3 regions of the Streptosporangium vulgare genome follow, and region 3 is predicted to be linked to each of the others. Evidence: predicted binding sites of a transcription regulator. Region 3 holds the regulator's gene; each other region holds the start of a gene.
What was found. Region 3 encodes HrcA, which represses chaperone genes, less so after heat shock. Its sites were predicted from a motif close to TTGGCACTCTCNNNNNGAGAGTGCCAA; they were not measured.
Positions count from the first base shown of each region.

Region 1: ACFFRH_RS44760 (FmdB family zinc ribbon protein) is a predicted target of HrcA. The motif match lies at 4,383-4,409, and genes of this name have one in related genera.
Region 2: groES (co-chaperone GroES) is a predicted target of HrcA. The motif match lies at 3,358-3,384, and genes of this name have one in related genera.

Region 1 is NZ_JBHMBS010000008.1:302,146-309,915, forward strand. It holds gene ACFFRH_RS19470 (helix-turn-helix domain-containing protein) at 1-378, opposite strand, end outside; gene ACFFRH_RS19475 (hypothetical protein) at 1,403-1,651, shown strand; gene ACFFRH_RS19480 (hypothetical protein) at 1,648-1,965, shown strand; gene ACFFRH_RS19485 (CpaB family protein) at 2,035-2,640, opposite strand; gene ACFFRH_RS19490 (S-methyl-5'-thioadenosine phosphorylase) at 2,898-3,707, opposite strand; gene ACFFRH_RS44760 (FmdB family zinc ribbon protein) at 3,980-4,354, opposite strand; gene ACFFRH_RS19505 (potassium/proton antiporter) at 4,560-6,065, opposite strand; gene ACFFRH_RS19510 (5-formyltetrahydrofolate cyclo-ligase) at 6,339-6,920, opposite strand; gene galU (UTP--glucose-1-phosphate uridylyltransferase GalU) at 6,946-7,770, shown strand, end outside.
Region 2 is NZ_JBHMBS010000011.1:240,826-248,595, reverse strand. It holds gene ACFFRH_RS24065 (DUF5319 family protein) at 1-79, shown strand, start outside; gene ACFFRH_RS24060 (sigma-70 family RNA polymerase sigma factor) at 326-964, opposite strand; gene groL (chaperonin GroEL) at 1,246-2,865, opposite strand; gene groES (co-chaperone GroES) at 2,957-3,268, opposite strand; gene ACFFRH_RS24045 (class I SAM-dependent methyltransferase) at 3,512-4,678, shown strand; gene ACFFRH_RS24040 (hypothetical protein) at 4,917-6,206, shown strand; gene ACFFRH_RS24035 (MarR family winged helix-turn-helix transcriptional regulator) at 6,400-7,002, opposite strand; gene ACFFRH_RS24030 (alkene reductase) at 7,111-7,770, shown strand, end outside.
Region 3 is NZ_JBHMBS010000009.1:287,023-294,792, reverse strand. It holds gene ACFFRH_RS21060 (histidine triad nucleotide-binding protein) at 1-195, opposite strand, end outside; gene ACFFRH_RS21055 (SigE family RNA polymerase sigma factor) at 479-958, shown strand; gene ACFFRH_RS21050 (hypothetical protein) at 1,185-1,631, opposite strand; gene ACFFRH_RS21045 (16S rRNA (uracil(1498)-N(3))-methyltransferase) at 1,785-2,516, opposite strand; gene dnaJ (molecular chaperone DnaJ) at 2,682-3,824, opposite strand; gene hrcA (heat-inducible transcriptional repressor HrcA) at 3,839-4,852, opposite strand; gene ACFFRH_RS21030 (hypothetical protein) at 5,035-5,802, shown strand; gene ACFFRH_RS21025 (DUF3097 domain-containing protein) at 5,861-6,676, shown strand; gene ACFFRH_RS21020 (DUF4870 domain-containing protein) at 6,701-7,456, shown strand; gene hemW (radical SAM family heme chaperone HemW) at 7,560-7,770, opposite strand, start outside.

The DNA.
Region 1 (7,770 bases), on a different contig from region 3:
TTCCCGAGCGTAGTTCTCGCTCTGGAGCAGGCCGGGGACCACCAGGGGAGCCCAGTGGCAGATCGTCCTGGCCGCCGCCTCGAATTCGACGTATGACCCGGTGAACACGTCCGAATAGGCCGTCCACCAGCCACGCCGGGCGACTTCACGGGTGAGTTGCACCATGGCCTCGGTGGTCGCCGCCTCCACGCAGTACAGGTGGCAGATGGCCGCCACATCCCCAGGCGCCGGAGCGATCTTGCCGGTCTCGAAGCGGTTGAGCTTCGACCTGGACCACCCAAGCTGCTCGGCGGCGGCCTCGGTCGTCAGGCCGGTGGTCGCACGAAGGGTGCGCAGCTCACGTGACAGACGGCGTAGGCGGACCGTGGAGTACTTCATGCGGTTAGTTTGCCGCAGCTCAGCTGGCCCTTCCCGCTCAACATAGCAATTATGTGCGATGGGATTGCCGGCGTGAGATTCTCACGCCATGATGCTGCTTGTTACGTAGGGTAGTGAGATTCAAACGTATGGTGACGAATCCACTCCCTGTGTCGTCGCACGAAGCCTTGATACGAAACGGGCCCGTCAACGGTGTGGGCCACCGTCAACGAGCCCTTGATCAGGAAGTGAGTCCTGACCCGTGAACAACCCTAGTGCTCCGGTTCTCGACCGGGCCATGGCGAGCGGCTGTGCCTGTTTCGCCGACGTACCGCCGTTGCCCATGGGGTGTGCCGCCTGCGGGCACGCCCCCTACGCGCACGGTTGCCCCGGCCAGTCCGCCGATCATGAGCATGAGTACGCGCAGCCCTCGGGCACCTTGATGGCCATCCGTCTGGAAGCCCGTCGCACCGGGGACCGCTCCCTGTCCTGCTTCGAGCCGCTCGGCCCCGCGCGCCTGGCCGAGGTAACCGCCTCGGTGCCCGTCCAGCGGTCCGCGGAGCGGACCCGAGTCCAGGCCCAGCCTGTGGAGGCCACGCCGGTGCCCGTTCCGCGCCTTCCCTGGCGGGCTCGGATTCCCTGGCGGGCTCGGGCCGTACCGTCGCCGTCACCGTGGTGGGCGCGCGGCGGTCGTCGCCCGGCGCTCCGGTCCGGGGCCGTTCTCACCCGGACACCCTGGCCACCAGGGCCACCCCGACCCGGCATCGGGCGCCACTGCGCGCCTCATCCAACCGACCCACTCCGGCTCGGCGTCGGATGTCATCGCGAGGCCTGTCTGACCCGCCCACTTCGGCCCACGAGTATCGAGCACCACCCCGGGCGAACAGCCGCCCGCACCCCGTGCCGCGCGGCGCTCACCTCATCTCCGTACCGGCCGCCTGGCCCGTACGGTCCACCCCTCCGTGTCCTTCCCCGCTTCACAAGGCGGGCCCGTCCACCGCTACCGACGACCGGACGGGCCCTTGATCGGATGGAGGTCCAATCAATGGACGATGGTAGATCCAGCACCCCCGAACCGGCCATCCCCGGCTGGCGGCTGATTCTCAGTGACGCCGGGCGGCTGTGGGCCAGCCGGAAGGAGCCCTTCTCGGCGGTCGCGTTCGAGGCCGGGGCCGAACGGACCGTCGACGCCGACACCCTCCGGGCCGAGACCGAACGGCAGGAGGCCATCGCCAGGGAGGCCGTCGCCAAAGAGGCGCACGAGCAGCAGGCTGCCGGGCAGGTGATCTCGTGATCCGTCGCGTTCCGATCAGGCGGACCTCCGTTCGCGGGCGCCACCGCGACGGCCTGGCCACCGCCGCCGTACCCCACTACACCTGGGACCACGAGGCCCGCGCCGAGGCTGCCCTGCTGCAGATCACCTGGCCGGGGTGGGCCGTGCTCTACGGCACCGGCAGCCGCCTCTTCCACGCCATCGCCACCTGGCCCACCCCGGAACCGCTGCTGCTCTGCGACCGGACCGTCGAGGGCCTGAAAGCTCAGATGCGCGAGGCCGAGATGACCGCGATCACTCGGCGCCGGGTGCTCACCGGGACCGATCGTCCCTGAGCGGAGGGTACGGCGGCCAGAGCCTCCCCGGCTCCTGGTCGCCGTGCCCTCATCGGTCACCGCGGAGACTCATCCCGCGCGAGGGCCGATCGTGATGGAGAGCCGCCCGCCGGCCTGAGCGGAGGCGAGCTCGGTCGCCTGGGCCGACGTGGTGGCCAGCACGATGAGCGCGCCCCGCTCCGACTCCCCGCCCGGGGTGGCCAGGACCGTGACGTCCTCGGCCGCGACGGTCGCCGGAGCGTCGCCGTCCCACGTCGAGGTGGCGGCGAGCACGTCCACCACGTCACCCGGGGAGAGCAGGCGCGCGGTCTCGGGATCGGCGACGCGTACGGGGGTGGCGACCGTTCCCTCGCCGTGGGCGGCCAGCAGGCCGGGACCGAGCAGGCGGACGTCGGTCAGCGGCTCCCCGCGCCGCGCGGGACCCGTCAGGATCTTTCCCGCGTACGGCGTGCCGGGCCTCAGGGCGCCGTCGGGGACCGTACCGGGTCTCAGTGGGGCCGGTGTGAGGTCGGCCGGTTCCAGCACGCCTCCGGGAAGATCTTTGGCGGCGGTCAGGACGGTCACCGAGGCGGTGTCCGGGCGCAGAGCCAGTACGGCGCAGCCCATCGCCAGGGCGGCGACGGCGGTGGCGATGAGACGGTGACGGCGGTCGAGGAAGCGGCGCAGGGCGCGCATGGCTGACTCCAGGGGTGGGAGCCGGGCGGCGCGGTGCCCGTGATGGGGGTGGGACGCCCCCCGCCGATTGGCGGTGTGGTGCCCGTGGTGGATGGGACGCACCCCAGTTACGGAACGGAACGGGGTGAGGTGAGTGGCTCTCGGCGGATCCGGGTGGCGTGGGCAGGGAACGGGAGCCAGCTTTTTTCGGGGGGCGGGGTTCGGGGTTCTTCGGGGACTACCTGGGGCCGAGGCCGGGGCCGCCGACCACGGCACGGTCAGCCGGGAAGGTCGAAGGGGAGCTTGAGGCCGTCCAGGGCGGTCGGGCAGGGGCAGGTGCGCTCCTCGGGGAGGGCGGCGACGACGTCGGCGACGAGGGAGCGCATGCGGCCGACGTTGGTGGCGAAGAAGGAGAGGACCTCGTCGTGGGTGACCCCCTCACCCGCCTCGACCCCGGCGTCGTGGTCGGTGACGAGGGAGATCGAGGTGTAGCAGAGGGCGAGCTCGCGGGCGAGGACGGACTCGGGGAAACCGGTCATGCCGACGATCGACCAGCCGTTGCCGCTGAACCAGCGGGACTCGGCGCGGGACGAGAAGCGCGGGCCCTCGATGACCACGAGGGTGCCGCCGTCGGTCACCTCCCAGTCGGCGGAACGGGCGGTGGAGACGGCCGCCGCGCGACCTGAGGGGCAGTAGGGGTCGGCGAAGGCGACGTGGACGACGCCGTCCGCGTCGTAGTAGGTCTGCGCCCGGCCTGCGGTGCGGTCGACGATCTGGTCGGGGACGACCAGGGCGCCGGGGCCGATCTCGGCGCGCAGGGAGCCGACCGCGCTGGGGGCGAGGACCTGGCGGACGCCGAGGGAACGCAGGGCCCACAGGTTCGCCCGGTAGGGGATCCGGTGCGGGGGGAAGCGGTGGTCGCGGCCGTGGCGGGGCACGAAGGCGACCGAGCGCCCTCCGATCCGGCCGACGGTGACGACGTCGCTGGGCGGGCCGTACGGCGTGGTGATCTCGACCTCTGTGGCGTCGTCGAGCAGGGAGTAAAACCCCGAACCGCCGATGACTCCGATGTCCGCGCGAGTGACCATGGAGCCGAGGTTAGCGCCACGGCCGGTCCCTGAGGAGCCCGGATGACAGCCTGTGGATAACTACGTCCCTGGGTAGTCGCTCGATCGCTTTGGGTGAGAACGAGCGGAATGCCGACCGGGGCTGTTCCGCGATATCGGTGGCGGGCGGAGGGGGCGTCGGCGACCAGGGCAGGCAACAGGTCAGGGGCGGGGCGGGAGCCACGGCTCGGGGGCGGCCGGTCGAGCGGCCGCCCGTGAACGGCCAACCGAGGGGACAGGGGTGAGGGCAGGGCTTAGGAGGCCGCGGCGGCCGTGCTGCTCGCGGTCTTCGTCGACGTGGAGCCCGACGAGGACGAGGAGCTCGACGACTTCGAGGAAGACGAGTCGGACGAGCTCGACGAGTCGGAGGACTTCGACGACGAACCGGAGGAGTCCGAGGAGCCGGAAGAGCTCGACGAACCGTTCGCGGACGTCACCGTGCTCGACGACGAGGACCGGCTGTCGGTCCGGTAGAAGCCCGAGCCCTTGAAGACGATGCCGACCGCGGAGAACACCTTGCGCAGGTCGCCCGCGCAGCTCGGGCACTCGGTGAGAGCATCGTCGGAGAACTTCTGGACGATTTCGAACTGGTTGTTACAGGCTGTGCAGGCGTACTGGTAGGTGGGCACGCGCTCCTCCTCGTATGATCCGCGCCGATTGGCACTCTAGTGGCGCGACTGCTAATGGTACGCAGCCGACAAGCTTAAACGCGAGTCGGAGTCCTCGCATTCCGTAGCCGGATTCCGATCAGATGGGGTCGGACCCGGCTCCGGACATGGCCCGGCCTGGTGGATCGGGGGCATCGGCCCCGATTCGGCCGGGGCCGGATCCCGGTCAGGTGCCGCGTTCGCCGAACCAGCCCGCGAGCTTGCCCTTGCGGCTGATCGCGCGCATCCGGCGCTCGACCATGTCGCGGCAGGCGGCCGTGGTCACGACCAGCAGCTGGTCGTCGACCCTGATCCTGGTGGAGTCGGTGGGCACGAACGTACGGCCGTCCCTGACGATCAACGTCACCTGGGCGTCCGAGGGCAGCCGCAGCTCGAAGATCTCCACACCCTGCAGCTTGGAGGTCGGCGGGATTTTGACCTGCAGCAGGTCGGCGTTGAGCTCCTCCAGCGGCGCCGACTCGACCTCCAGGTCGCGGGCCTCGGCGGGGGTGGTCAGCCTGAGGAGTTTCGCCACGAACGGCAGCGTCGGTCCCTGCAGCAGGGTGTAGACGATGACGATCACGAAGACCTCGTTGAACACGAACTTGGCGGTGCCGTCGGGAACGGAGGTGGCCGCCCAGGGGATGGTGGCGAGCACGATGGGGACCGCGCCGCGCAGACCGGCCCACGACAGGAAGGCCTGCTCCCGCCAGCCCAGCCGGTCGATGCGTGTCAGCCGGGCCAGCAGCGCGGAGACGATGATCGACAGAGGACGGGCCACCGCGACCAGGATGAGCCCGGCCACCAGGCCGGGCACGATCGCCGACGGCATCTCCGAGGGGCTGGCCAGCATGCCGAGCATGACGAACAGGCCGATCTGCGCCAGCCAGGCCACGCCCTCGGCGAAACCCCGCGAGGACGCGCGGTGCGGCATCCGGGAGTTGCCCATGACCAGCGCCGCGAGATAGATCGCGAGGAAGCCGCTGCCGTGCAGCAGCGTCGCTCCCGCGTAGGCGACGAACGCGAGCGCGAGCACCGCGATGGGGTACAGGCCGGAGACGGGCAGCGCGATCCGGCGCAGCGCGTACGCGCCGAGCGGGGCGACCGCCAGGCCGACGGCCGCGCCCACCACGAGTTCGAGGACCACCTCGAACAGCGCCACCCCAAGGCTGGGCGAGGTGGCGGCGCTCAGCAGCATGACGGCGATCACCGTGGGGGCGTCGTTGAGGCCCGACTCGGCCTCCAGGATGCCCGCGAGGCGCGGGGGCAGGGGCAGGCGGCGCAGTACGGAGAAGACGGCGGCGGCGTCGGTGGAGGCGAGGATCGCGCCGAGCAGGAACGCGGTCCGCCAGTCCATGCCGAGGATCAGGTGCACCGGGATCGCGACGGCCACGATGCTCACTCCCACGCCGACGGTGGCGAGTACCAGGGCGGTGGGGATGGCTTCCTTGACGTGGCTCCAGGTGGTGGTCAGACCGCCCTCGGCCAGGATGATCGCCAGCGCGATCAGACCTATCTCCTGCGCGAGCTGCGGGTTCTCGAACTGCAACCCGAACCCGGCCTCGCCGACGAGCAACCCGAAACCCAGGAAGATCAGGAGACTGGGCAGCCCGCTCCGGTGGGCGACACGTACTGCGACGATGGCCGCGATGACGATTCCGGCACCGAGAAGCAGCCAGACGTCCAGTCCCATCTGGTCCCCTCTCTGACTCCGGGGACCATTGTGTCGTATTCGGAAGGGCTGCCACGCGCGAGTGGCGCGCACTCCCCGTCACGATCCTGACGCTTTCGGTCCCGCGTACGGCGGCGATCCCGCCGGCCGGTCACCTCTCGGTCACCTCCCGGTTCCGCGGTTCGGGCACACTTCCACCCGGCTTCCACCCGGCCGGGCACCCCCTGTGTCCCGCCGCCGGTCACACCTCCGCCCTGCCGCGTCCGGGTACCCCCCCCCGCGCCCCGTGGCCGGTCACACCTCCGCGGTGGCGGTCTTGAAGATCCCCTCGGGGGTCGCCGCGTAGCGGACCGCGAGGTCGTGGGACTCGGCGGGCACGTCGTCGAGCAGCTCGCCCTCGTGGAGCAGCGCCACCGTCGGCACGTTCGGGCCGACCCTGGCCAGGGCCCGGTCGTAGGAGCCACCGCCCCGGCCCAGCCGTACCCCGGTGGTCCTGTCGACCGCGAGGGCGGGCACGATCACCAGGGCCGCGGTCCTGACGGCGTCGACGCCGCGCCGGGTGTCGACCGGTTCCATGATCCCGAAGCGGCCGGGGGCGAGGGTGTCGGGGCCGTCGTACACCGCCCAGTCGAGATCGTCGTCGTCGCGGAGCACGGGCAGGATCACGGTCGCGCCGTGTTTCCACAGGGCGAAGACCAGCCCGTGGGTCGCCGGTTCGGTCCCGACCGACCAGTAGCACGCGACCAGCCCGGCCATCTGGACCCAGGGCCGCTCCAGCAGGGATTCCCTGATCTGGACGGAGGCCGCGTGCCGCTTCTCGCCGGGGATCGAGGCGCGTGCGGCCTCGATAGTGGCACGCAGCGTCAGCTTGTCCACAGGTCCCTCCACTAAGGTTTCGGTTATGGCCGACTTCGAAGCTGTGACGAAAGCAGTCGTTCCCGCGGCGGGTATGGGCACCCGTTTTCTTCCGGCGACCAAGGCGACCCCCAAGGAGATGTTGCCCATCGTCGACAAGCCCGCGATCCAGTATGTCGTCGAGGAGGCCGTCTCCGCCGGGCTGCTCGACGTTCTCATGGTCACCGGCAAGAACAAGCGTTCCATCGAGGATCACTTCGACCGGGCCCACGAGCTCGAGGAGATCCTGGAGGCCAAGGGCGACGACGAGCGGCTCTCCCAGGTGCGGGAGCCCGCCGACCTCGCCATCCTGCACTACGTACGGCAGGGCACGCCGCGCGGCCTCGGCCACGCCGTCCTGTGCGCCAAGCAGCACGTGGGCGACCACCCCTTCGCCTGCCTGCTCGGCGACGACCTCATCGACCCCCGCGACGAGCTCCTCAAGCGCATGATCGAGGTACGCGGCACGTACGGCGGCAGCGTCATCGCGCTCATGGAGGTCCCCCAGGAGCAGGTCTCCCTGTACGGCTGCGCCGCCATCGAGGCCACCGCCGAGGACGACGTGGTCAGGGTGACCGACCTGGTGGAGAAGCCCCCCGCCGACGAGGCCCCGTCCAACTGGGCCATCATCGGCCGCTATGTGATCGACCCGGCCGTCTTCGAGGTCCTGGAGAACACCCCGCCGGGACGCGGCAACGAGATCCAGCTCACCGACGCCCTGCGGACCCTCGCCGGACGCGGCACCGACCAGGGCGGCCCGGTGCACGGCGTGCTGTTCAGGGGCCGCCGCTACGACACCGGCAACAAGCTCGACTACCTGCGCACGGTGGTG
Region 2 (7,770 bases), on a different contig from region 3:
CAACCCCACCGACTACGTGAGCTGGGAATACGCCCGTGGTTACGTGGACGGCGTGATCGACACCGAGGAACACCGCTGATCCACGTCGTCGATCAGGGCCGCCAGCAGGGCGACCGCGACGTCTGAGGTGGAGACGGGCCTCCTGCCGGAGAGCGCCTCCACGAGCTCGTCGCTCTCGGCTACCGCCGGGTCCTCGTCCGGCCCGTATCTCCGAGCCGGACGTCGCGGGTGAACCGTTGTCATGATCGTTCTCGCTCCGGGTCGTCGCGAGCCCCGTCCCGCGGTTCGGGCCTCCGCTCGCGCCCCCTGCTCGACGGCTCCGCGGTCAAGCTATCGACTCCAGCTCCGCCATCGCTCGTAGCCGGGCCAGCGCCCTGTGCTGGGCCACACGAACCGCACCTGGTGACATGCCAAGTACATTACCCGTCTCCTCGGCGGAAAGGCCCGACACCACTCGAAGCATGAGTAGCTCGCGCTGGTTGTCCGGCAGCCTCGACAGCAGCCGGCGGGCGTGTTCGGCCTCGATGTAACGCACCACGGTCTCCTCCGGCCCCGGACCCTCGTCGGGCCCGTCAGGAAGATCCTGGGTGGGCACGGCGGATCGTACGGAGCTGCGCAGCGCGTCGGCCACCTTGTGAGACGCGATGCCGAAGACGAAGGACGCGAACGGGCGTCCCATGTCACGGTAGCGGGGCAGTGCGGACAGCACCGCTATGCATACTTCCTGGGCCACGTCGTCCGCGATGTGATACTGACCGGAAACCCGGCCCAGACGACCACGGCAATATCGGACGACCATCGGCCGCAGTTGCGCGATCAGAGACTCGATCGCGGTGCGATCCCCCTGAACGGCGAGGCTCGTCAGATCCTTGAGATCATCCCTGTGGGCGACCCCATCAGACCTCGTCGCAAGCCTCACCCCATTTTTGGCGTCGGCGACGCATCCCTCGGTCACGTTAGGCATGATGCCCGCCCTGATAGTGACTGTCGTCATCGCAAACGGCTACGGATTGGTCACATTGAGGCGGAGATAACGGGGCGTAATCGAACGGCGACGGCAACGACTACAGAATGTGCAAATATTTCATTCGATTGCCAAATACGTTGGCTATTCGGGGAGAACCGCGTTTGGTCTTCTGTCCAGCGTGACGTCTGAGATCGTTTTTGGTTTACCGCGAAACGCGAACGGCTCGCGCCTCCGGAGAGACGCGAGCCGTTCGGAACCGATGATCGATCAGTGACCGATCAGTGGCCGTGACCGTGGCCGTGACCCTGGCCGGCGGCCGGGGCCTCCTCCTCGGGCTTGTCCACCACGAGGGCCTCGGTCGTCAGCAGCATGCCGGCGATGGAGGCGGCGTTCTGGACGGCCGAGCGGGTGACCTTGACCGGGTCGATGACGCCCTGGGCGATCAGGTCGCCGTACTCGCCGGTGGCGGCGTTGAAGCCCTGGCCGACGGGCAGCTCGGTGACCTTCGCCGTCACGACGTAGCCCTCGAGACCGGCGTTCTCCGCGATCCAGCGGGCCGGCTCGACGAGCGCCTTGCGGACGATGGAGACGCCGGTCGCCTCGTCGCCGGTGAGGCCCAGGTCGTCGAGGACCTTGGAGACGTGGATGAGCGCGGAGCCACCGCCGGAGACGATGCCCTCCTCGATCGCCGCGCGCGTCGCCGAGATGGCGTCCTCCAGGCGGTGCTTCTTCTCCTTCAGCTCCACCTCGGTGGCCGCGCCGACCTTGAGCACGCAGACGCCGCCGGAGAGCTTGGCGAGGCGCTCCTGGAGCTTCTCGCGGTCCCAGTCGGAGTCGGACTGCTCGATGGCGAGCTTGATCTCCTTGACGCGGTCGGCGATCGCCGAGGCCTCACCGGCACCGTCGACGACGGTGGTGGAGTCCTTGGTGATGACGACGCGCCGGGCGGTGCCCAGCACCTCCAGGCCGACGTGCTCCAGCTTGAGGCCGATCTCCTCGCTGACGACCTGGCCACCGGTGAGGATGGCGATGTCCTGCAGCATGGCCTTGCGGCGGTCGCCGAAGCCCGGCGCCTTGACGGCGACGGAGGTGAAGGTGCCACGGATCTTGTTCGTGACGAGGACCGCGAGGGCCTCGCCCTCGACGTCCTCGGCGATGACCAGCAGGGCCTTCTTCGTCTGCGCGATCTTCTCCAGCAGCGGGAGGAAGTCCGCGACAGAGGCGATCTTGCCCTGGGTGATCAGGATGTAGGGGTCCTCCAGGGTCGCTTCCATGCGCTCCTGGTCGGTCACCATGTAGGGCGACAGGTAACCCTTGTCGAACTGGAGACCCTCGGTGAACTCGAGCTCCAGGCCCATGCTGTTGGACTCTTCGACGGTGATGACACCGTCCTTGCCCACCTTGTCGAACGCCTCGGCGATCAGCTCGCCGATCTTGGCGTCCTGCGCGGAGATCGTCGCCACATTGGCGATCTCCTTCTTGTCCTCGACCGGGCGGGCCGACTCGATGAGCCGGTCGCTGACGGCCTTGGCCGCGATGTCGATGCCGCGCTTGAGGGAGAGCGGCTGCGCTCCGGCGGCCACGTTGCGCAGACCCTCGCGGACCATGGCCTGGGCCAGGACGGTCGCGGTGGTGGTGCCGTCACCGGCGACGTCGTTGGTCTTGGTCGCCACTTCCTTGGCCAGCTGGGCGCCGAGGTTCTCGTACGGCGCCTCCAGCTCGACCTCGCGGGCGATGGTGACACCGTCGTTGGTGATGGTCGGCGCACCGAACTTCTTGTCGATGACGACATTGCGGCCACGCGGGCCCAGCGTCACCTTGACCGCGTCCGCGAGAGCGTTCACGCCGCGCTCGAGAGCTCGGCGCGCGTCCTCCTCGAACGACAGGGTCTTCGGCATGACAATCCTCTCTATAAGTACGTCGGCGCATCAAAGCCCCGGGCGCTCTCGCGACCCGGGGCTCGATACGTCATCTTTGTGAAGTTGAGAATTACTTCTCGATGATGGCGAGCACGTCACGGGCGGAGAGCACGAGGTACTCCTCGCCGTTGTACTTCACCTCGGTGCCGCCGTACTTGCTGTAGAGGACCACGTCGCCCTCGCTGACGTCGAGCGGAATGCGCTTCTCGCCTTCCTCATCCCAGTTGCCGGGACCCACCGCGAGGACTTTGCCCTCCTGCGGCTTCTCCTTGGCGGTGTCCGGGATGACCAGACCGGAAGCGGTGGTCTGCTCGGCCTCAAGCGGCTGGACCACAATGCGGTCGCCGAGCGGCTTAACGGGAACCTTGGTGGCGGTCGTCACGTCGGACCTCCCCTTCAGATGTGAACGATCTAGAAGAGGCGACCAGCGGTCTGCCGTCGCGGGTGTCAGACCTGCCTCGTCGCATGTATTTGGCACTCTCACCGGGAGAGTGCCAATACGGAACAGTATGCAAGGTGGCCTTGACAGTCAACACGAAGCACCCCTTCTGCGCTTCACGCGAACGTCAAGCCAGGTGGAAGGCCCTCGCGAAGCCCTACGGCTGAGGCGGTAGCGTCGGCTGGTGTGAATCTCGACGCATTCCGGGAACTGCTGACCCCGCGCGGCCAGGAGGCCCTGGACGCGGCGGCCGGGACCGCCGGCGACGACCCGGTGGCGGCGGTGACCAGGTTGCGGAAGACCTACGACGCGGATCTGACCTCCGCGGCGCTCACGCAGGCCACGCTCAGGCTGCGCGCGCGGGAGAAGTTCGGGGCCGACGCCGATCTCATGTACTTCACCCGGACCGGCCTGGAGCAGGCCACCCGCCGGGAGGTCGCCGACCACCGGGCGCGACGCGTCCCCGCGGGCTCGCGGGTCGCCGACGTCTGCTGCGGCATCGGCGGCGACCTCCTCGCCCTGGCCAGGGCCGGGTGCTCCGTCGAGGCCGTCGACACCGACCCGCTCACCGCGGCGATCGCCCAGGCCAACGCGGACGCGCTGGGCCTCGGCGACCGGGTCTCGGTCCGCGCCGCGGACGCCTCCACCCTGGACCCGGCCGCCTTCGACGTCCTGTTCGCCGACCCCGCGCGCCGGACGGCGCGGGGCAGGACCTTCGACCCGATGGGCTACTCGCCGCCCTGGCCCGCCGTGCTGGAGATGGTGGCCGGGGCCGGGGCCGCCTGCCTGAAGGTCGCCCCCGGGATCCCGTACGAGTTCGTCCCCGAGGGCGCGGAGGCCGAGTGGGTCTCCTACAGGGGCGACGTCAAGGAGGCCGTGATCTGGTGCGGCGCGCTGGCGGGCGAGACGGCGCGCAGGGCCACGATGCTGCCGTCGGGCGCCACGATGACGCCCGACCCCGCCCTCGGCGAGCCCGCCACCGGCCCGGTCGGCCGCTACATCTACGAGCCGGACGGCGCGGCGATCCGCGCCCACCTGGTCGCGGAGATCGCCGCGTCGGTCGGCGGGCGCCTGCTCGACCCGCAGATCGCCTACATCACCGGCGACGCCGCGACACCGACGCCGTGGGCGTCGCGGTACGAGGTCCACGAGACGATGCCGTTCTCGCTCAAGCGGCTGCGCGCGGCGCTCCGCGAGCGCGGCGCGGGCAATGTGACGATCAAGAAGCGCGGCTCCGCGGTGGACGTCGACCGCCTCAGGAAAGACCTCCGGCTTTCCGGTGACGAATCCGCGGTGGTCATTCTCACCCGAATCGGCGACCGGCCGTTCGCCTTCGTGTGCGGCCCCGGCTGACCGGCCGGACCGGTTCCGCCTAACCGGCCGTATCGGCCCTGGTTGACCAGCCAAAATAGTCAATTCTTCCAGCGAACCGGCAATTCCTGTCTTTTATTCTCGCTGCCGGAAAACCTTGATCCAGAGGCTAAGGTTGCCGGGCGGGAGTTCTCTCTCGACTGCGGTTTCATCTCGTTCATCAGCAAATCCCATCAAATCCAACCGCGCGGCTGAGCGTCGGCGAGTGAAGGAGCTCTCGGTGGATCACTCCGACCACACCCTGCTCCAGGCGGGCAGCCAGACCGCGATCTCCGACCGGATGCGCGAGCTCCTCGCCCGCGCGGCGCAGGACCACGTCTACGAGCAGCGGACCCAGGGCGCGGTGCTCGACGAGATCCGGCAGCGCCTGGAGGGCATGGAGTGGCTGCTGCGCGAGGTCAGGGAGCGCGAGATCGGCGGGCTGAACGGCACGCTGGAGTCCGTCCACGGCCGCCTGGACGACATCGCCGCCAAACCGCCCTCCTGGGCCGAGGGCCTGGCCCAGCACGTCGAGGCGGTGCGCGACCACGTCGACGCCGTCGGCGAGCGGGTCGACTCCCTCGGCCGCCGGGTCGAGACCGTCCGCGACCGGGTCACCCCCCTCGGCGAGCTGCCGAGCCTGTGGACCGACCTCGGCACCGTGGGCGAGAGCGTGGAGGAGGCGCTCACCCGCCTGAGGGCGATCTCGGACGGCACCCTCGGCCTCGACGAGCAGGTGCGTCAGCTCGCCGAGCACCTCGGCAGGCTCCAGGCCGACATGGGCATCGCGGCGCACCGGTTCAGCCGCCTGGACAGGGCCCTCGCCGACCTCGCCCAGCGCACCGGGCGCGTCGAGGCGGGGATGCTCGACCTGTCGGCGAGCGTCCAGCAGGCCGTCGGCACCGCCGCCGACCGGATGCTCGCGGCCGTCGAGCAGGTCAACGGCAAGGTGGACCTGGTGAGCGGCAGGGTCGAGCAGGTGGGCGCCAGAGTCGACCTGGTCGTGCCCAGGATCGACGAGCGCACCGCCGCCGTCGAGAACCGCATCGACCACCGCATCGACCGGCTGGACGGCCACCGCATGGCGGCCGGTGGCCGCTTCGACACCCTTGAGGAGCGCCTCGACGACATCGAGGGCCGCCTCACCGGCCGGATGGACGTCATCGACTCCCGGCTGTCCACGCTGGACGGGCACGCGGAGAAGTCCGCCGAGCGCCTGGAGAGCCTGGACGAGCGCCTGGAGGTCCTGCCCGCCGTCCTCGGCGTCGGCGCGCTCATCGGCGTCCAGACCGACGAGCAGCGCGAGCGCTTCGACTCCCTGGACGAGCGTGTCATCCGGGCCGAGGCCGCGCTCGCCCCGCTGGCCGAGACGCTCCGCACCCTGCCCGACCGCGACCAGCTCTCCGAGGCGCTGAGCGAGACCGTGGAGCCCGCGCACACCGACCTCACCCGCCGCCTCGGCGCCCTGGAGGAGACCATGCTCGCCCTGGCCGAGGCGCTGCTCCGCCCCACCAGGGGCGACAAGGACTGACCACCGGGCCCGCCCCAGCCCCCCGCGCCTCCACCGGCCCGCCCGGCCCCGTACGGACGTCGCCGGTCGGCTCGGCGCCCCCTCGTGCTCGCCCGAGCCCCGTACGGGCACCTCCGGCCGACGCGGGCGACACCGACCGGACGGCTCTCGGAAGCCGACTCCCGAGGCTCGCCAGGCCTCCGCACGGACGCCGTCAACCGGCGTGCGCGACACCGATCGGGTGGCTCTCCGTGCCCTCGACGACCCGCATCTCGGGGCACAGGTTGTCCCTGACCACGGACAGCAGGGTCAACAGCTCCTCGGTCTGCTCGGCCGTCAGCCCCTGGGTCATCCGGCGATGCATCTCGGTGAGGACCCGGTCCACCTCGGGGCGCAGCGCGTGCCCCTTGGGCGTGACGTCGACGATGCTGATCCGCCGGTTGGCCATGTCGGGCCTGCGGCTGACGAACCCGCTGCGCTCCAGGCGCTGCAGGGTCTTGGTCATGGTGGACACGTCGATGCCGACGATTTTCGCCAGGGCGTTCTGCGACTGCGGCCCGTTGTCCCACAGGGCGCCCATCACGCGCTCCTGGCCGGGGTAGAGGTCGATCTCCCCGAGAAGGCTGGCGAGCAGTACGCGGTGGCCGCGGGTCGCGTTCGCCATCAGGCAGTTGAGGTCACCGTCGTAGTCACCGCAGGCCGTGGCCACACCGCACGACCCGGCCGTGACCTCGCCGACCTCGCCGCCCCCGGCGCCCCCGGCCGCGGCGCACTCGCCGGTCACGTCGAGCTCTTCGTCGATCAGCGGCTCCGCCATGTTCAGGTCCTTCCGTCACCCCCGAGACTACCGCTTGCATGTTGGCCGACCAAGTTGTAGAACTACTTATTGGCTAGCCAAGTTGGTTAGCCAATAAAGGGAGTCGTCATGCCTTTCACACCGTTCTCGCTCGCCGGTCTCCAGCTGCCCAACCGCCTGGTGATGGCGCCCATGACCCGGTCGCGGTCCTACGTCGACGGGATCCCCTCGTCGCTGACCGCCCTCTACTACGCGCAGCGGGCCTCCGCGGGGTTGATCATCACCGAGGGCGTGCAGCCCAGCCAGGACGGCAAGGGCTACATGAACACCCCCGGACTGCACACCGACGAGCAGGTGGCCGGGTGGCGTGAGGTCACCGACTCCGTCCACGCGGCGGGCGGCAGGATCTTCGCCCAGATCATGCACTCCGGCCGGATCGGCCACCCCGACAACACCGGCGCGCTGCCCATCGGGCCGTCCGCCGTACGACCGGCGGGCCAGATCTTCACACCCTCGGGCCTGCAGGACTACCGGACGCCGCGCGAGCTGACGACCGCCCAGGTGGAGTCGGCCGTCCAGGACTTCGCCGACGCCGCCGAGCGCGCCGTGGACGCGGGCTTCGACGGGATCGAGCTGCACGGCGCCAACGGCTATCTCATCCACCAGTTCCTGTCGCGGAACGCGAACCTGCGCGAGGACCACTTCGGCGGTTCGGTGGAGAACAGGATCCGCTTCGGCGTGGAGACCGCGCGGGCGGTCGCGGACCGGATCGGCGCCTCCAAGGTCGGC
Region 3 (7,770 bases):
CTCGTCGGCCAGGCCGTGGTCGGCGGCGGCGAGGGCCGCCGCGTCCCGGTAGTGGCCCCTGGGGACCACCAGCACGTGGGTCGGCGCCTGGGGGTTGACATCGCGGAAGGCCAGCACGCGATCGGTCTCGTAGACGATCTCCGCGGGAATCTCCTTGGCCACGATCCTGCAGAACAGGCAGTCGGCTTCGCTCACCATGCAGGCACCTTACCGCTGAGGACGTTGCGAATCGGTGATGGTTCCCGTCCGCAAACAAAGATCCGCCCGGATATGGTGGGTGTGCAAAACTTCAACCACGACAGCCCTTTGCGCGCAGCAATATATGGCCGCCTGGCGAGGACACGACTGGGTCATGCCCCCTAATGAACCGGAAGAGCGTAAACCCTCTGGGAAGGCCAAGCGTCCCACTGATGTGACCACCGAGACCCTCGTGGCCGACAGGTCGCTCGGGGCGGTGCCCGTCGGATGGGATGCCGACATGGCCGTTACCGCGCTCTACAGCGCGCACTATCGGTCTCTTGTGCGTCTCGCCGTCCTACTCGTCCGTGATATGGCAACCGCGGAGGAGGTCGTGCAGGACGCGTTCGTCGCCATCCATGGCGCCTGGCGCCGACTGCGCGACACCGACAAGGCACTGGCCTACCTGCGACAGTCGGTCGTCAACCGATCACGTTCGGTGCTTCGGCATCGGGCGGTCGTCGAGAAGTACGCGCCCAAGGGCATGCCCGACGCGCCGAGCGCCGAGAACGGCGCGATCGGCGAGTTCGAGCGCTCCGCCGTCATCGAGGCGCTCCGTGGGCTGCCCGCACGCCAGCGGGAGGCCCTGGTGCTGCGTTACTACGGAGATCTGTCCGAGGCGCAGATCGCCCACGCGATGGGCATCAGCAAAGGCGCGGTCAAGAGCCACACGGCTCGCGGCATGGCCGCCCTACGAACCTCACTGGAGCAACTGTCATGACCGACTCCCCGGATGAGTACGGCGAGCTGCTTCGCCGCGCGCTCAGCGCGGAGGCGAACTCGGTCGTTCCCTCCCCGGACGGGCTGGAGGTGATCCGCGGCCGCATCGAGCGGCGCGGGATCCGCCGGCTGGTGTGGTGGCGCGCCGGAGCCTCCGTCGCGGGCGCGGTCCTCGTCGCGGCGACCGTCGTCATGGTGGTTCCCCAGTTCCGCGAGGAGGTGGGCCGTCAGGTGAGGACCGAGTGGGTCAAGTTCGCCGAGTCGACCCCGCCGGTCGACGGGTCCGCCACCTCACGTCCCCCGGCGCCCGATCCGCAGCCGCCGTCCGGCCACACCTCGCCCCCGGCCGTCAGCAGGTCGGGTCCCGGCGCCACCATGCTTCCGCCGAGGCCCACACCGTCCAGGAGCGCGGCGCCCAGCGCGCGGCCGACCTCCAGGACGACCCAGCCGACGACGGCCCCCAAGCCGGCGCCGGCGCCGACCCCCACCTGCCCCACCCCCCTCGACAGCCCCACCGTCGAGCCCGGCGGGATCGTCAGGAGGTGCGAGGAGATCGAGGCGACACCGACGCCGACGAGGACGAGGCCGCCGGCCCCCTCGGAGAGCCCGTGCTCATCCGACGCGTGCGCGCCGTCGGGCGACGTGTCGCCCCCCATGCCGACGGAGGCGAGCACCCTGGCTCCGTCCCCCATCCAGAGTTAGCGCGGTGACCGGTCACGGTGATCCCTGACCGGCTCTCCCCTTCTTCGCCCTCGTTCTTCGCGGGACGGCTTCCCGGGCGCCTCCGGAAAGGCCGGAGAGTGGCCCGGTCGCACCCCCGCGGGGTGTCACCAGCGGCCGCTGCGTGTCTGGAGCACCGCCGCCGCGACGACCCCGGCCGTCGAGGTGCGCAGCACCGTCGGCCCGAGCAGCGCCGGCACCGCCTTGGCCTCACGGAAGGCGGCGATCTCCTCCCCCGACACCCCGCCCTCGGGGCCGACCACCACGACGATGTCGCCGACGGCCGGAAGGGACAGGCCGGACAGCGGGGCGGCGGCCTCCTCGTGCAGCACCACGCCCAGCGCCGCCGCCGACAGCAGGGCCGCGACCTTCGCGGTGGACGCGAGCTCCGTCACCTCGGGCAGGTGGAAACGGCGCGACTGCTTGCCCGCCTCGCGCGCCGTGGAACGCCAGCGGGCCAGCGCCTTGGCCGCCCGCTCGCCCTTCCACTGGGTGACGCACCTGGCCGCGGCCCAGGGGACGATCACGTCGACCCCCGCCTCGGTCATCATCTCCACGGCCAGCTCGCCCCGGTCGCCCTTGGGCAGGCCCTGGACCACGACCAGGCGCGGTGACGGCACGGGCACGTCGTGGCGGCGCAGCACCTCGACCCTGAGCGAGTCCCTGCCCGCCTCGGTCACCACGCACTCGGCGACGGAGCCCGCCCCGTCGGTGAGGTCGAGCCGCTCCCCCGCCCGCAGCCGCCGTACGGCCGCCGCGTGGCGCCCCTCGGGGCCGCCGAAGACGAACGCCGGCCTGGCCAGGTCGGCGGGGTCGGCGAGGAAGACCGGGACGGTCATGGGCCGTCGGAGCCGGCCCGGCCGGGGCGCCTCGTCCCGGAGCCGGCCCGGCCCGGGTGACACGGACCGGAGCGGACCCGGGCGGGACGCCCCCGCCGGAGTCGAGCCGGGCCGTGCCCGCGCGGCCGGGCCGGTGAGCGGGCCTGGTCAGCGGCGATCGAATGGTCAGCGGCCATTGAAAGCGTCCCGCAGGCGGGAGAAGAAGCTCTGCTGCCCGGGGGCGAACTTGCCGGGCGGGCGCTCCTCGCCGCGGAGCCTGGCGAGCTCCTTCAGCAGCTCCTCCTGCTCGGCGTCGAGGCGGGAGGGGGTCTCCACGTTCACGTGGATCAGCAGGTCGCCGCGCCCCGTTTCGTTCAGGCGCTGGACGCCCCGCCCATAGAGCGGGATCGTCTGGCCCGACTGGGTGCCGGGGCGGATGTCGAGCTCCTCGGCGCCGTCGAGCGTCTCCATGGTCAGGATGGTGCCGAGCGCGGCCGCGGTCATCGGGATCTGCACGGTGCAGTGCAGGTCGTCGCCGCGCCTCTCGAAGATCTCGTGGGGACGCTCGACGATCTCCAGGAACAGGTCGCCGGGCGGGCCTCCGCCCGGGCCGATCTCACCCTCGCCGGCGAGCTGGATGTGGGTGCCGTCCTCGACCCCGGCGGGGATGCGGACCTTGATGGTCCGCCGGGTGCGGACCCGGCCGTCGCCGGAGCACTCCTGGCAGGGGTTACGGATGATCGACCCGAAGCCGCCGCACTGGGGGCAGGGGCGGGAGGTCATGACCTGGCCCAGGAAGGACCGGGTGACCTGGGACACCTCGCCCCGGCCGTGACACATGTCACAGGTGTCGGGGTGGGTGCCGGCCGCGGCGCCGGAGCCCGTGCAGACCTCGCAGACCACGGCGGTGTCGACGACCAGCTCGCGGGTCGTGCCGAAGCCCGACTCGCGCAGGTCGAGCTCGACCCGGATGGTGGCGTTGCGCCCGCGCCGGGCGCGGGAACGGGGGCCGCGGCCACCGCCGCCACCGGCCGCGCCGAAGAAGGCGTCCATGATGTCGCTGAACGGGAAGCCGGCGCCGAAGCCCCCGGCCCCCGCGCCGCCACCCGAGGCGAACGGATCGGCACCCATGTCGTACATCTGCCGCTTGCTGGAGTCGGACAGGACCTCGTAGGCCTGGGTGATCTCCTTGAAGCGTTCCTGGGTCTCGGGGTCGGGGTTGACGTCGGGATGCAGCTCGCGCGCCAGGCGGCGGTACGCCTTCTTGATCTCTTCCGCACTGGCGTCACGGCGCACCCCGAGGGTGCCGTAGTAGTCGCTCTTAGCCACTTTTCGTTGACCTCTTATGATGCAGCCAGGATCTGGCTGACGTAGCGTGCCACCGCGCGCACCGCGCCCATCGTGACCGGGTAGTCCATTCGCGTCGGGCCCAGCACACCGAGCCGGGCCAGTTGCTTGTCCCCAGAACCGTATCCGGCGGCGACGATGGACGTGCCCTGGAGTCCGGTGTAGGGGTTCTCCGAGCCGATCCGCACGGTCAGCGCGGAGAGGTCGGAGGTCTCACCGAGCAGTCGCATGAGCACGACCTGCTCTTCCAGGGCCTCCAGCACGTCGCGGAGCCCGACGGTGAAGTCGGCTCCCGCGAGGTTGGCGGCCCCGGCAAAAACGATCTTCTCATCATGCCGGTCCACCAGGGACTCCAGCAGCACTGACAGGATAGTGGCAGCGAGCGGCCGGTCCTCCGTGGGCAGCCGCTCGGGCAGGTCCGCGACCTTGTCGGGGACGCTGGTGAGCCCGCACCCGTCGAGGGAGGCGTTGAGCATCGCGCGCAGATGGGCCACGCGCTGCTCGTCGACGACGTTGGGCAGCTCGACCACGCGCTGCTCGACCCTGCCGGTGTTGGTGATGAGCACGAACATCAGCCGGCGCTCGCTCAGCGGCACCAGCTCGACGTGCCTGACCGTCGAGTGGGTCAGCGTGGGGTACTGGACCACGGCGACCTGCCGGGTGAGCTGGGCGAGCAGCCGCACCGTCCGCATGACGACGTCGTCGATGTCCACCGCGCCGGCGAGGAAGCTCTCGATGGCCTTGCGTTCGGCGCTCGACAGGGGTTTCACCTGCGAGAGCCGGTCGACGAAGAGCCGGTAGCCCTTGTCGGTGGGCACCCGGCCGGCGCTGGTGTGGGGCTGGGCGATGTAGCCCTGCTCCTCCAGCACCGCCATGTCGTTGCGGATCGTCGCCGGGGACACCCCCAGGTTGTGCCGATCCGCGAGTGCTTTCGAACCCACCGGCTCGTTGGTGGACACGTAGTCCTCGACGATGGCGCGAAGCACGGCGAGCTTTCGGTCGTCGACCAACGTGGTCACCTCCCTGCCTGCGTTCAGAGGGAAACACGAGGTTTGGCACTCTGTGTTCCCGAGTGCCAAGTGTACGGCCCCGGTGCGGAAGGCGCGATAAGCAAGAGCTGCGGATGATGACGGCAAGCCGTTGTCAAGTCAACTGCTATCGCGATCCAAGCGGTACCCACCACAATTTGGGCATGTCCAACGATTTCGGTTCTTATCCGGGCGACGCCTCCCGCGGCCCCGGTCACGGCGGCCCCCAGCAGCCGTATGGCCAGCAGCAGTACGGCCAGCAGCCGCAGTACGGTCAGCAGCCCCCCTCCTACGGTTACGCGCCTCCCGGCTACGGCGCCCCCCAGGGACCGCCGCCGCCCAGCGGGAAGATCAAGCCTGGTATCGGGTGGATCGTTGGGGTATGGCTGCTCGCCCTGGTCAGCATCGTCGTCGGCATCGGCGGCTTCGCCGGGGGCATCTTCAACGCGGTCACCGACGCGGCCCCCACGAAGACCTTCGCCCCGGGCGAGGCCGCGACGGTCAGGATCGACCCGGCGGACAAGCCCGCGATCTACGTCGCCACGGGCGGTCCCACCAAGTTCGAGTGCACGCTGAAGGGCGGCACGGGCACCCCCAGCCTGCAGAAGCCGGACCTCCAGCAGACCGTCGCGGGGTCCGACGGCGTCACCTGGGAGATGGGCCTGCGGGTCGGCGTGGACCAGGCGGGCGACTACCAGGTCCAGTGCTCCGCCGACCCCGCGGAGGGCACGACCTTCGGCGTGGGCAAGGAACTGGCCGCCGACTCGCTGGTGGGCGGGGTGCTCGCCCTGTTCGTGATCCCCGGCGTCGGGATCCTGCTCGCCATCGTCGTGACGATCGTCGTCCTGGTGAAGCGGAGCAACGCCCGCAAGCGCCGGGCGGCCGCGGTGCCGGTGGGGCAGTGGGGACAGCCGGGACCCTACGGCAGGTGACGGTGGTGTTTGCTAGCGTCCCACCTGATCCCCGGCGAGAGAGGGTGGGCGGTCGGTGATGTACGAGCGTGACGTTCTGGCGGGAGACTGGCGGCGCCCGCGCAGGGGGACGATCCCCCAGGTGCCCGCGGAGCTCGACCTGGTCGTCGAGGACGCCGACGGCGGCTTCTGCGGCGCCGTGGTGGCCTGCGACAAGGAGGCCGTCACCCTGGAGGACCGCTTCGGGCGGCGGCGGGTGTTCCCGCTGGAGCCGGCCGCGTTCCTGCTGGAGGGCGAGGTGGTGACGCTCGTACGGCCCGCCGCCGCGCCGCGCGGCCCCAGGCGGAGCGCGTCGGGCTCCATCGCGGTGGAGGGCCTGCGGGCCCAGGTCGCCAGGGAGAGCCGAATCTACGTGGAGGGCGTGCACGACGCCGCGCTCGTGGAGAAGGTGTGGGGGCACGACCTGCGGGTCGAGGGGGTGGTCGTGGAGTACCTGGAGGGGGTCGACCACCTGCCCTCGATCGTCGAGGAGTTCGGCCCGGGGCCGGGGCGGCGGCTGGGCGTGCTCGTCGACCACCTGGTTCCCGGTTCCAAGGAGAGCCGGATCGCCGCGCGGGTCTCCTCACCGCACGTGCTGGTCGTCGGGCACCCGTTCGTGGACGTCTGGCAGGCGGTCAGGCCGCACGTGCTCAAGATCCCCTCCTGGCCGTCGGTGCCGCGCGGCGTGCCCTGGAAGGAGGGCGTCGTCGCCGCGCTGGGCTGGAACGTGGAGCCCGCCACGGCATGGCGCCGCATTCTCGGATCGGTCACGACATATGCCGATCTGGAGCCTGAGCTCCTCGGCCCCGTCGAGGAGCTGATCGACTTCGTGACGGTTCCCGGCGAGGATGGCTAGGCCGTCAACCCATCAGGAGGGGACATGAGCGAGAACCCCGAGGACCCGCCGGGCGACGACCGGACCCGGCGCGTCGGCGACCCCCAGCCCGGCCACACGTGGCCGGGCCAGAGCGCCCCGCCCTCCAGCGGGGGACACGGCCGGCCGGGCCAGGAGACCGGCACGCCCGGCCGGGGATACGGCCCGCCGGATCCGGGATACGGCCGGCCCGGCCAGGAGTACGGATCACCCGGTCAGGGACACGGGCAGCCCGGCCAGGGACACGGGCAGCCCGGCCAGGGGTACGGCCGACCGGACCCGAGGTACGGGGGCTACCCGCCGCCCGCCTCCCCGTACGACGCCGGCGGCTACCAGAACGGCCACCGGGGAGGCCCGCAGCCCGGATACTCCCAGTACGGCGTCTACGGCTCCCCGCCGGGATACGGCTACCCGGCCCCACCGGGCACGTACGGCGCGCGGCCGGGCAGCGACGACACCACCATGGCGATGCTCGCCCACCTGCTGGGCCTGCTCACCTCCTTCGTCGGCCCGCTGGTGCTCTATCTGGCGAAGAAGGACGAGTCTCCCTACGCCCGCGACCAGGCCGCCGAGGCACTCAACTTCCAGCTCACGGTGCTGATCCTCTACTTCGTCTCCTGGATCCTGGCGTTCGTGTTCATCGGTTTCGTGCTGATGTTCTTCCTCTGGATCGGGTCGATCGTCATGGCGATCGTCGCCGCGGTGGCGGCCAACCGGGGAGAGAGATACCGCTATCCGGTGAACATCCGCTTCGTCAGCTGACCTGCCCGGGTCCCGGGCGGAACCTCGAAGCCTCGAACGAGGTCCCGGGCGGAGCCTCGGGCGAGGTCGCGAGCCGGGTGCCGGCGAGCGGGTGGACGGAGCCTCAGGTGAGATCGCGGACCAGGGCGTCGGCCAGCAGGCGGCCACGCAGGGTGAGCACCGCGCGGCCCGCCTTGAACGGCTCCACCTCCAGCAGGCCGTCGGCCAGCGCGCGGGCGACCACCGGGGGGCGTTCCAGCTCCGCGAGCGGGAAGCCCCGGACGAGCCGCAGCTCCAGCATCAGCCGTTCCACCGCCCTGTCCCGGGGACCCAGC